DNA from 3 places in the Oryzomicrobium sp. genome. Region 1 is predicted to be linked to each of the others. Evidence: predicted binding sites of a transcription regulator. Region 1 holds the regulator's gene; each other region holds the start of a gene.
The links. The regulator sigma-54, encoded in region 1, starts transcription at its own class of promoters, with help from an activator protein. The targets are predictions, from matches to a motif close to TGGCACGCTTNCTGCTNA.
Positions count from the first base shown of each region.

Region 2: a site for sigma-54 is predicted at 1,526-1,543, ahead of exaC (acetaldehyde dehydrogenase ExaC). Genes of this name have one in related genera too.
Region 3: a site for sigma-54 is predicted at 1,306-1,323, ahead of fliE (flagellar hook-basal body complex protein FliE). Genes of this name have one in related genera too.

Region 1 covers NZ_DAISLS010000004.1:17,097-20,333, forward strand. The annotation lists gene recX (recombination regulator RecX) at 1-165, shown strand, start outside; gene lptB (LPS export ABC transporter ATP-binding protein) at 170-946, shown strand; gene V7Z98_RS04335 (RNA polymerase factor sigma-54) at 1,026-2,531, shown strand; gene hpf (ribosome hibernation-promoting factor, HPF/YfiA family) at 2,544-2,864, shown strand; gene ptsN (PTS IIA-like nitrogen regulatory protein PtsN) at 3,119-3,237, shown strand, end outside.
Region 2 covers NZ_DAISLS010000005.1:172,184-175,420, reverse strand. The annotation lists gene exaC (acetaldehyde dehydrogenase ExaC) at 1-1,467, opposite strand, end outside; gene V7Z98_RS06155 (sigma-54-dependent Fis family transcriptional regulator) at 1,756-3,237, shown strand, end outside.
Region 3 covers NZ_DAISLS010000012.1:59,005-62,241, reverse strand. The annotation lists gene V7Z98_RS12895 (flagellar brake protein) at 94-879, shown strand; gene fliE (flagellar hook-basal body complex protein FliE) at 950-1,279, opposite strand; gene V7Z98_RS12885 (sigma-54-dependent transcriptional regulator) at 1,453-2,925, opposite strand; gene V7Z98_RS12880 (sensor histidine kinase) at 2,948-3,237, opposite strand, start outside.

The DNA of each region.
Region 1 (3,237 bases):
CAGGCCGACGACGAGTCGTCCCGGGCCAAGTCGGTCTGGCAGAAGAAATTCGGCACCCCCGCCGCGGATGCGGCGGAACGGGCCAAACAGATGCGTTTCCTCGCCCAGCGGGGTTTTTCCATGGAGATCATCCGCCGCGTCGTGCGCGGCCTCGATGACGAATGACCGCATGAACGCCGCCACCCTCACCTCCACCGCCCCGGCCCAGCCGGCGCCGGCCAGCCAGAGCCGCCTATCTGCCCACAACCTGCAAAAGCGCTACAAGAAGCGCACCGTGGTCCACGACGTGTCGTTCGACGTGGCCAGCGGCGAGGTGGTCGGCCTGCTCGGCCCCAACGGCGCGGGCAAGACCACCTGTTTCTACATGGTGGTGGGCCTGGTGGCCGCCGACGGCGGCGAGGTCTACCTGGACGAGGCCCGGCTGACCCACCAGCCGATCCACCAGCGTGCCCATCAAGGCCTTTCGTACCTGCCCCAAGAAGCGTCGGTGTTCCGCAAGCTGAACGTGGCCGAGAACATCCAGGCCGTGCTCGAACTGCAGAACCTGCCCGAGGACGAGGTGAAGAACCGCCTCGAATCCCTGCTCGACGAGCTGCACATCGGCCACCTGCGCGGCACCCTGGCGGTGGCCCTGTCCGGCGGCGAGCGGCGCCGGGTCGAGATCGCCCGGGCCCTGGCCACCAATCCACGCTTCGTGCTGCTCGACGAGCCCTTCGCCGGGGTGGACCCGATCGCCGTACTGGAAATCCAGAAGATCATCCGCTTCCTCAAGGCCCGCGGCATCGGCGTGCTGATCACCGACCACAACGTGCGCGAAACCCTGGGTATCTGCGACCGGGCCTACATCATCAACGAGGGCCGCGTGCTGGCCGCCGGTCGCCCGGACGAGATCGTGCACAACGACGACGTGCGCAAGGTTTACCTGGGCGAGCATTTCCGCCTGTGACCGCGACCCGCTCCATGCCCATGCTCCACCGCCCCGCCGCCGCGCCGCCCCATGAGGCAGCAGCCGGTTGCCGCTGCCGATGAAACCCAGCCTCCAGCTCAAGCTCTCGCAGCACCTGGCGCTCACGCCCCAGTTGCAGCAGTCGATCAAGCTGCTGCAGCTGTCGACCCTCGAGCTCAACCAGGAAATCGAGCAATACCTGCTGGAAAACCCCCTGCTGGAGCGGGAGGACGATTTCGAACCCGCCGCCCGCCCCGCCGAGCCGGGCTTTGCCGACGCCTTGAGCAGCGGCGAGCAGGCGGCCGACGGCAACGCCCAGGCGGAACGGGGCGAATCCGGGGAGAACGGCGAGTCCAGTGAATCCGGTGAAGGCAGCGACTACACCGCCGAGGGTGGCGACGCCGGCGTGGACGACGGCTGGTTCGCCGAGGGCAGCTTTCCCAGCGGCAGCCGCGACAACGACGGGGACGACGAGGGCGACGGCCAGGACATCCAGGCCGCCGTCACCAGTCTGAAGGACCACCTAAACTGGCAGTTGGGCCTGACCTCCCTGTCGGACCGGGACCGCAGCCTGGCCAGCTTCATCGTCGAAGCCCTGGACGACGACGGCTACCTGGACCAGTCCCTGGACGAACTGGGCGAAGCCCTGCCCCACGAGCTGGAGGTCGAGCCGGAAGAACTGGAGATCGCCCTCAAGCACGTGCAGAACCTGGACCCCACCGGCGTGGGCGCGCGCAGTCCCCAGGAATGCCTGGCCCTGCAACTGCGCGCCCGCCCCGCCGGCCCGGTGCGCAACCTGGCGCTGACCCTGGCGGAAAAGCACCTGGACCTGCTCGCCAACCGGGACTTCACCCGGCTCAAGCGCCAGCTCGGCTGCGACGACGAGACGCTGAAGGCGGTGCAGGCCATGATCATGGGCCTGGACCCGCGCCCGGGAGCCCGCTACGCGCCCCTGGAAACCCGCTACATCATCCCCGACGTGATCGTGCGCAAGGTGCGCAATCAGTGGGTAGCGAGCATCAACCCAGACGCCTTCCCTCGCCTGCGGGTCAACCGGCTCTACGCCGACCTGCTGCAAAAGCACCGCACCCGCGGCGAGAGCGGCGGCATGTCCGGCCAGTTGCAGGAGGCCCGCTGGCTGATCAAGAACGTGCAGCAGCGCTTTGACACCATCCTGCGCGTCTCCCAGGCCATCGTGGACCGGCAGCGCGCCTTCTTCGACCACGGCGAGGTGGCGATGCGCCCCCTGGTGCTGCGCGAGATCGCCGACATCCTCGACCTGCACGAATCCACCGTGTCCCGGGTGACCACCCAGAAGTACATGGCCTCACCCCGGGGTATCTTCGAACTGAAGTATTTTTTCGGCAGCCACGTGGCCACCGATACCGGCGGAGCCTGTTCGGCCACCGCCATCCGCGCCCTCATCAAGCAGCTGGTGGGCTCGGAAAACGCCAAGAAGCCTCTCTCGGACAACCAGATTGCTGACATCCTCGGCCAGCAGGGCATTGTCGTCGCCCGCCGGACGATAGCAAAATACCGGGAGGGGATGGGCATTCCAGCTGCCAATCTCCGCAAGTCCCTCTAAAGGAGTAGAACCATGAATCTGCAGATCAGTGGGCATCACCTGGAAGTCACTCCGGCGATCCGTGAATACGTGACCGGCAAACTGGACCGCGTCATCCGTCACTTCGACAACGTGATCGACGTAAGCGTGATTCTCTCGGTCGAGAAGCTGAAGCAAAAGGCCGAAGTGACCGTCCACGTGCGCGGCAAGGACATCTTCGTCGAGAGCGAGGATTCCGACCTGTACGCCGCCATCGACAGCCTGATCGACAAGCTGGACCGCCAAGTCATCAAGCACAAGCAAAAAATCCAGGATCACCACCGGGACGAGAAGAACATCCCCGTCGCCGAGTGATCTAACCAACGGATCGGCCGGGCCCCGCGGGGGCCCGCCGACTGTTCCCCTCACGGGCCCCTCGACCCTCGCTGCCCGGGGCGCAGCCCCCGTCAGCGCAACGACCGGAAATCCTGTATCCTCCCGGCCACGTTTCGCCCTTAGTCTCCGAGACCCCGGCCCGATTTCCTCCCGGCCCGCTCCGAATCCCATCGCCACACCGGTGGCACCGTGCATTCAAGGCTGGCCCGTTCAACGTCTCCGTGGATCGTCCGATGGAGCTCATCGCCAAACTCCTTCCTCTCGAAAACGTCGTCCTAGACCTGGAAGCGACCAGCAAGAAGCGGGTCTTCGAACAGGCCGGCATTCTCTTCGAAAACCGCAACGGCATTGC
Region 2 (3,237 bases), on a different contig from region 1:
CTGATAGTGGTCGAGCATGACCTTGTGGGTCTCGCGGCCGATGCCCGATTCCTTGTAGCCGCCGAAGGTGGCGTGGGCCGGGTAGGCGTGGTAGCAGTTGGTCCACACCCGGCCGGCCTGGATGGCGCGGCCCATGCGGTAGGCAGTGCTGCCGTCGCGGCTCCACACGCCGGCGCCGAGGCCGTAGGGGGTGTCGTTGGCGATGGCCAGGGCTTCGGCTTCGTCCTTGAAGGTGGTCACGGCCAGCACCGGCCCGAAGATTTCCTCCTGGAAGATGCGCATCTTGTTGTGGCCCTTGAACAGGGTCGGCTGGATGTAATAGCCCTCGGCCAGCTCGCCGCCGAGATGGGCGCGATCGCCGCCGACCAGCACCTGGGCGCCTTCTTCCTTGCCCAGTTGGAGGTAGGACTGGATCTTGTCCATCTGCATCTGGGACGCCTGGGCACCCATCATGATCGAAGTGTCCAGGGGGCTGCCCTGCTTGATGGCACGGACGCGGGCCAGGGCGCGCTCCATGAACTTGTCGTAGATGGATTCCTGGATCAGGGCGCGGGACGGGCAGGTGCACACTTCGCCCTGGTTGAAGGCGAACAGCACCAGGCCCTCGATGGCCTTGTCGAAGAAGTCGTCGTCGGCGCGGGCAATGTCCTCGAAGAAGATGTTGGGGGACTTGCCGCCCAGCTCCAGGGTGGCCGGGATCAGGTTGGTGGCGGCGGCCTGGGCGATGACGCGGCCGGTGGCGGTGGAGCCGGTGAAGGCGATCTTGGCGATGCGCTTGCTGGTGGCCAGCGGCATGCCGGCTTCGCGGCCGTAGCCGTTGACGATGTTGAGCACCCCCGGCGGCAGCAGGTCGGCGATCAGCTCGACCAGCACCAGGATGGAAATCGGGGTCGACTCGGCCGGCTTGAGCACCACGCAGTTGCCGGCGCCCAGGGCGGGAGCCAGCTTCCAGGCGGCCATCAGGATCGGGAAGTTCCAGGGGATGATCTGGCCGACCACGCCGAGAGGCTCGTGGAAGTGGTAGGCGATGGTGTTCTCGTCGATCTCGGACAGGCTGCCCTCCTGGGAGCGCAGGCAGCCGGCGAAGTAGCGGAAGTGGTCGACGGTGAGGGGGATGTCGGCGTTGAGCGTCTCGCGGATCGCCTTGCCGTTATCGACGGTCTCGGCGTAGGCCAGCAACTCCAGGTTCTGCTCGATGCGGTCGGCGATCTTGAGCAGGAGGTTGGCCCGGTCGGCGGCCGGGGTCTTGCCCCACTTGGCGGAAGCGGCATGGGCGGCGTCCAGGGCCAGCTCGATATCCTCGGCGGTGGAGCGGGCGGCCTTGGTGTAAGGCTTGCCGGTCACCGGGGTGATCACGTCGAAATATTCGCCCTTGACCGGGGCGACCCACTTACCACCAATGAAGTTGTCGTATTTGGCCTTGTACTGGATCTTGGCGCCAGAATGGCCGGGCAGTTCGTAAATCATAGTCTCCTCCTTGGATAGGATGGGTTGGCAACGCTCTTGAGTGAAGGCGTTCTCTCCCTAGGCAGAGACCGTGCCAGCTTTTCGCCATCCCCCGTCACCCCTGGCCAAAACCGGCCTGGCCGGGCAAACCGGGGTCGCCGGGGGCAGGATGCCCGGTCACTCTGGAGCACCCCCTGTCTTAAAACGGGACAATTGCTCCACGACGCAACGCGCCCGCGCCGGAAAAACTCCTGAAACCCTGACCAGGAGCGGACTTCGGTCAGGCACGGATCATGCACCATTCATAAGATGGAACATGACGACGCCCCCACCTCGCCGATCCGCCGCTCCTGGGAGCGCTGCGCCGAACTCGGCCTCTCCCCCGGCCAGCCCCTGCCCGACGCCAGAGTCTCCCAGGCGATCCTGGCAGAGCGCCTGGCCGCCAACGAACGTCTGGTGGCCTACGCCCAGCCGGTCATCGAAAATCTCCACCAGCAGATCGCCCGGTCCTCGTCCACCGTGCTGCTGGCCGACAGCAGCGGCATGATCCTGCGCTCGGTGGGGGATCTGGACTTCCTCACCAAGGCCACCCGGGTCGCCCTCACCCCCGGTTCGGTCTGGTCGGAAACCCACATGGGCACCAACGCCATCGGCACCGCCCTGCTCGAACAGCGGCCGGTGGCGGTGTTCGGCGACCAGCACTACCTGACCCGCAACCACTTCCTCACCTGCATCTCCACCCCCATCCACGGGCCGGAAGGGGGGCTGCTCGGTGTGCTCGACATTTCCAGTGACGCCCGGGTGACCCATACCCACGCCCAGGCCCTGCTGCGCACCACCGCCGAGGTGATCGAGAACCGACTGATCGAAACCCTGCCCGGCGGCGTCCTGGCCCTGCGCTTCCACGCTGCGCCGGAAGCCCTGGGCACGCCTCTGGAGGGCCTGGTGGTGCTCGACGGGGCCGGCCAGGTGCTCGCCTGCAACCGCCGCGCCAGCCAGCTCCTCGGCGGCGAGAACCAGCCCGGCGCCCTGCAGCGCTACTTCCGCGGCAGCCTGCCCATGCTCATGGACCACGTACGCCGCCGCGGCGGCCAGACCCTGCTGCTGCGCGGCGCCAACGGCCGGGAATACGCCGCCACCCTGGCCCTGCTCGCCGCCGTCCCGGGCGCCCCCCCTGCGCCCTCGCCCCTGGCCGGCCGGAGCGCAGGCGGCGGCATTGAGGCGGCCGCCCCGTCATCACCGGGGCAACTCGGCGCGCCGACCCTGGCCGACCTGAGCCTGGGGGACCCGCGCATGGCCGAGGCGGTGCGCCTGGCCTCCTGCATCGTCGAGCGGGACATCCCCCTGATGATCCAGGGCGAAACCGGCTCGGGGAAAGAAGTGTTCGCCCAGGCCTTCCACCGCTCGTCGCGGCGCCGCGACGGCCCCTTCGTAGCGGTGAACTGCGCGGCGATCCCCGCCACCCTGATCGAGGCCGAACTGTTCGGCTACGTCGAAGGCGCCTACACCGGCGCCCGCCGCCAGGGCAGCAAGGGCAAGATCCGCGAAGCCCACGGCGGCACCCTGTTCCTCGACGAGATCGGCGACATGCCCCAGGCCCTCCAGGCGGTGCTGCTGCGGGTGCTGGAAACCCGGCGGGTGGCCCCCGTCGGCGGCGGCGCCGAGGAAATGGTGGACATCGCCCTGGTCTGCGCCAGCCACCGGCCCCTCAAGGCCCTGGTCAAGCAGGGTGAGTTCCGCGCCGACCTGTTCTTCCGCCTCTCCGGCATCACCGTCGGCCTGCCGCCCCTG
Region 3 (3,237 bases), on a different contig from region 1:
ATTCAGGGCGCTCCACCGATCTGCCATTCCATTGCCGCCAGCGGGACCGCAGCGCCCGCCCAGAGACCTGCCCGCTTGCTCCACGAGACACCCATGCCCGAAAACGAACAGGCGCCGGATACGGAAAAACCGACGTCGCCCTTCGATCTCGAAGACTCTGACCTCTACAGCAAATATCTGCTGTTTTCGCGGGGCGAAATGCTGTTCGTCCTGCGCGCCCTGCAACAGAAGGGCTGCATGATCACGGCCCACTTCGATCATGGCAAGTCGTTCTTCCTCACCTCTCTGGTCGACGTGGACGGCGACGAGGACCAGTTGATCTTCGACTACGGCAGCAACGAAGAGATGAACCGCAAGGTGGCCGGGGCGGACAAGGTCATCTTCACCTCCTCCCTGGACAAGGTGAAGGTCCAGTTCACCCTGCCCGGCATCACTCCCATCACCCATGAGCAGCGCCCGGCCTTCTCTGGCAACCTGCCCGAATCGATCCTGCGCCTGCAACGGCGCGAGTACTACCGCCTTTCCACTCCGGTGGCCAATCCGCTCAAGTGCTTCGTCCCATTGGCCGACGGCATTCTGGAAACCACGGTGCTCGACATCAGTGGCGGTGGTATCGGCCTGATGCTGCCCGCAGACCGCAAGGATTTCGCCGCGGACAGCGCCTTTGCCAACTGCAAGCTGGAATTGCCCGAAGAAGGCACCATCGTCTTCAACATGATCGTGCGCAACGCCTTCTTCCAGAGCAACAAGACCGGCAACAGCTACCTGCGCGCTGGCTGCGAATTCGACAACCTGTCGGGTGCCAAGCTCGCCGCCATCCAGCGCTACATCACCCGCATCGAGCGGGAGCGCAAGGCCCGGGAAAGCGGCATGCTCTGAGCGGCAAACCCCAACAAAAAAGCCGGTATCGTCGGATACCGGCTTTTTTGTTGATTAGGAGCAGCGCAGATCACACCTGCATGTTCATCACGTCCTGGTAGGCCGCCACCAAGCGGTTGCGCACCTGGACCATCTCCTGGAACGACACATTGGCCTTTTGCAGGGCGATCATCACCTCGTGCAGGTTGGCATTGGGGTCCCCGGCAGAGAAATTCTCGGCCATGGACTGGGCCTGCTGCTGGGTCTGATTGACCTGGTTGATCGAATTTTGCAGGACCTGGGCAAAATCCACCCCACCCGGGGCGCTGGAATCCGCCCCGGCCTGGGCCGGTTTGCCGGCGGCCAGCGCCGCTGTGGCGCGCATCTGGCCGAGAAGGTCGTTGATACCGTTGCTGTCCATAGGTGTTCCTAAACGCTTCCCGTACTTTAGCAGGAAATGGGCCAACCTTTAGCCCCGCCTTAAGGCCGACTCCAGAGGCGCCGATTCACCACCCCCAAGGCCGCTCCAGCACATCGCCACTACTTCCTTAACGTCAGACCGGCGCAACACTGGAGGGGTTCATTCCGGCCGGCTCATTCCTTGAGAAAGCCCGCCTCCCGATATTGTTTCAGCTTGTGGCGCAGCGTGCGCTCCGAAATCCCCAGGCGCTCCACCGCCAGCTTGCGGGAGCCGCCCACCGAGCGAAGGGTATCGAGGATGTGCTCCCGCTCCAGGTCGCGCATGTTCTCGGTGCGCCGTACACCGTCCGCAGTATGGCTACCGGCCGGCAACGATTCGTGAAAAGGTGCCCCCGCCGGCAGCGCAACCGCCGCGGGAGAATATGCTGGGGCCGGGGCGGCAAAGCCGCCCATTGGCGCCAGGGACGCCGCTTCCACGGGCGCCGTCGGCGTTGGGGCAGGCACGGCGCCGAACTGGAGGGCCGCCACGGGCAAATGCAGATGCTCGGCGTCAACCCGGTCCGCCGGTGCCAGGATCATGGCCCGCTGGATGACGTTCTCAAGTTCCCGGATGTTGCCCGGCCAGTCGTAGGCGGTCAGGGTCTGCTCGGCGGCCGGCGACAAGGTCAGGCCGGGCCGGCCGATTTTGCCGCCCCGATCGGCAAGAAAGTGCCGTGACAGCGGCACGATGTCGGCCCGGCGTTGCCGCAGGGACGGGATCGGCAGGGGAAAGACGTTGAGCCGGTAGTACAAGTCCTCGCGGAAGATGCCCTTGGCCACGGCCTCTGCCATGTCCCGGTTGGAAGTGGCCACCACCCGGATATCCAGGGATACCGGCTTCTTGCCGCCGACCCGCTCCACCTCGCGCTCCTGCAACACCCGCAGCAGCTTGGCCTGGAGCGACATGGGCATTTCGGTCACTTCGTCGAGCAGCAAGGTGCCGTGCTGGGCCTGCTCGAACTTGCCAGCCTGGGCCTGGGTGGCGCCGGTGAAGGCCCCCTTCTCATAGCCGAACAGGGTAGCTTCGAGCAGGCTGTCGGGAATCGCTGCACAGTTGATGGCAACGAAGGGCCCGTCGCGCCGTGCCGAGTTGCGATGGATGTAGCGGGCCACCACTTCCTTGCCCACACCGGATTCGCCGGTGAGCAGCACCGTGGCGTCGGTCTGAGCCACCCGGGCAGCCAAGGAGAAGAGATTGCGCGAGGCGGCATCGGCGGCTACCACGCCAGCATCGCCGGCCATGTCGGGCAGCCGATAGCGGGCGATATGGGCAAGCAGGGCCTGGGGCTCGAAGGGCTTCATGAGAAAGTCGCAGGCCCCGGCACGCATGGCCTCCACGGCCCGGTCCACGTCGGCGAAGGCGGTCATCAGCACCACCGGCAGGTGAGGCCAGCGACTGCGGATCGACTTGAGCAAGGTGATGCCGTCCATGGGCTCCATGCGCACGTCGGAAACGACGATGCCCACCGGCCGGGAATCGAGCACGGCCATCGCCGCCGGGCCGGAATCCACCGCCACCAGGGGCTCGCCAGCCAGCTCCAGGGTGTCGCAGATGGCTTCGCGCAGGTTGGGATCGTCTTCGACGACCAGGATTGGCAGGGTGGTCATGACTAATTGATGTTTTCTGCGGTCAGTTTTCTTCACCGGCAACGCCGGCCGGCGCCGGGCCGGCGGGCAGTTCGAGGACGAACTCGGCGCCTTGCCCCGGGGTGGAGCTGACGTCGATGGTGCCACCGTGGGCTCGGGCCACGCCCAAGGCGATGGCCAGGCCCAGGCCAGTCCCCTGCCCCCGGGTGGTGAAGAACGGTTCGAAGATTCGGGAGATCATTTCCGGAGCAAGACCCGGGCCTGTATCGCGCACGGCAATGCGCGCCCGCCCGCCCGCCACGGCCAGGGTCAGGCTTACCCGGGCTGCCTCCC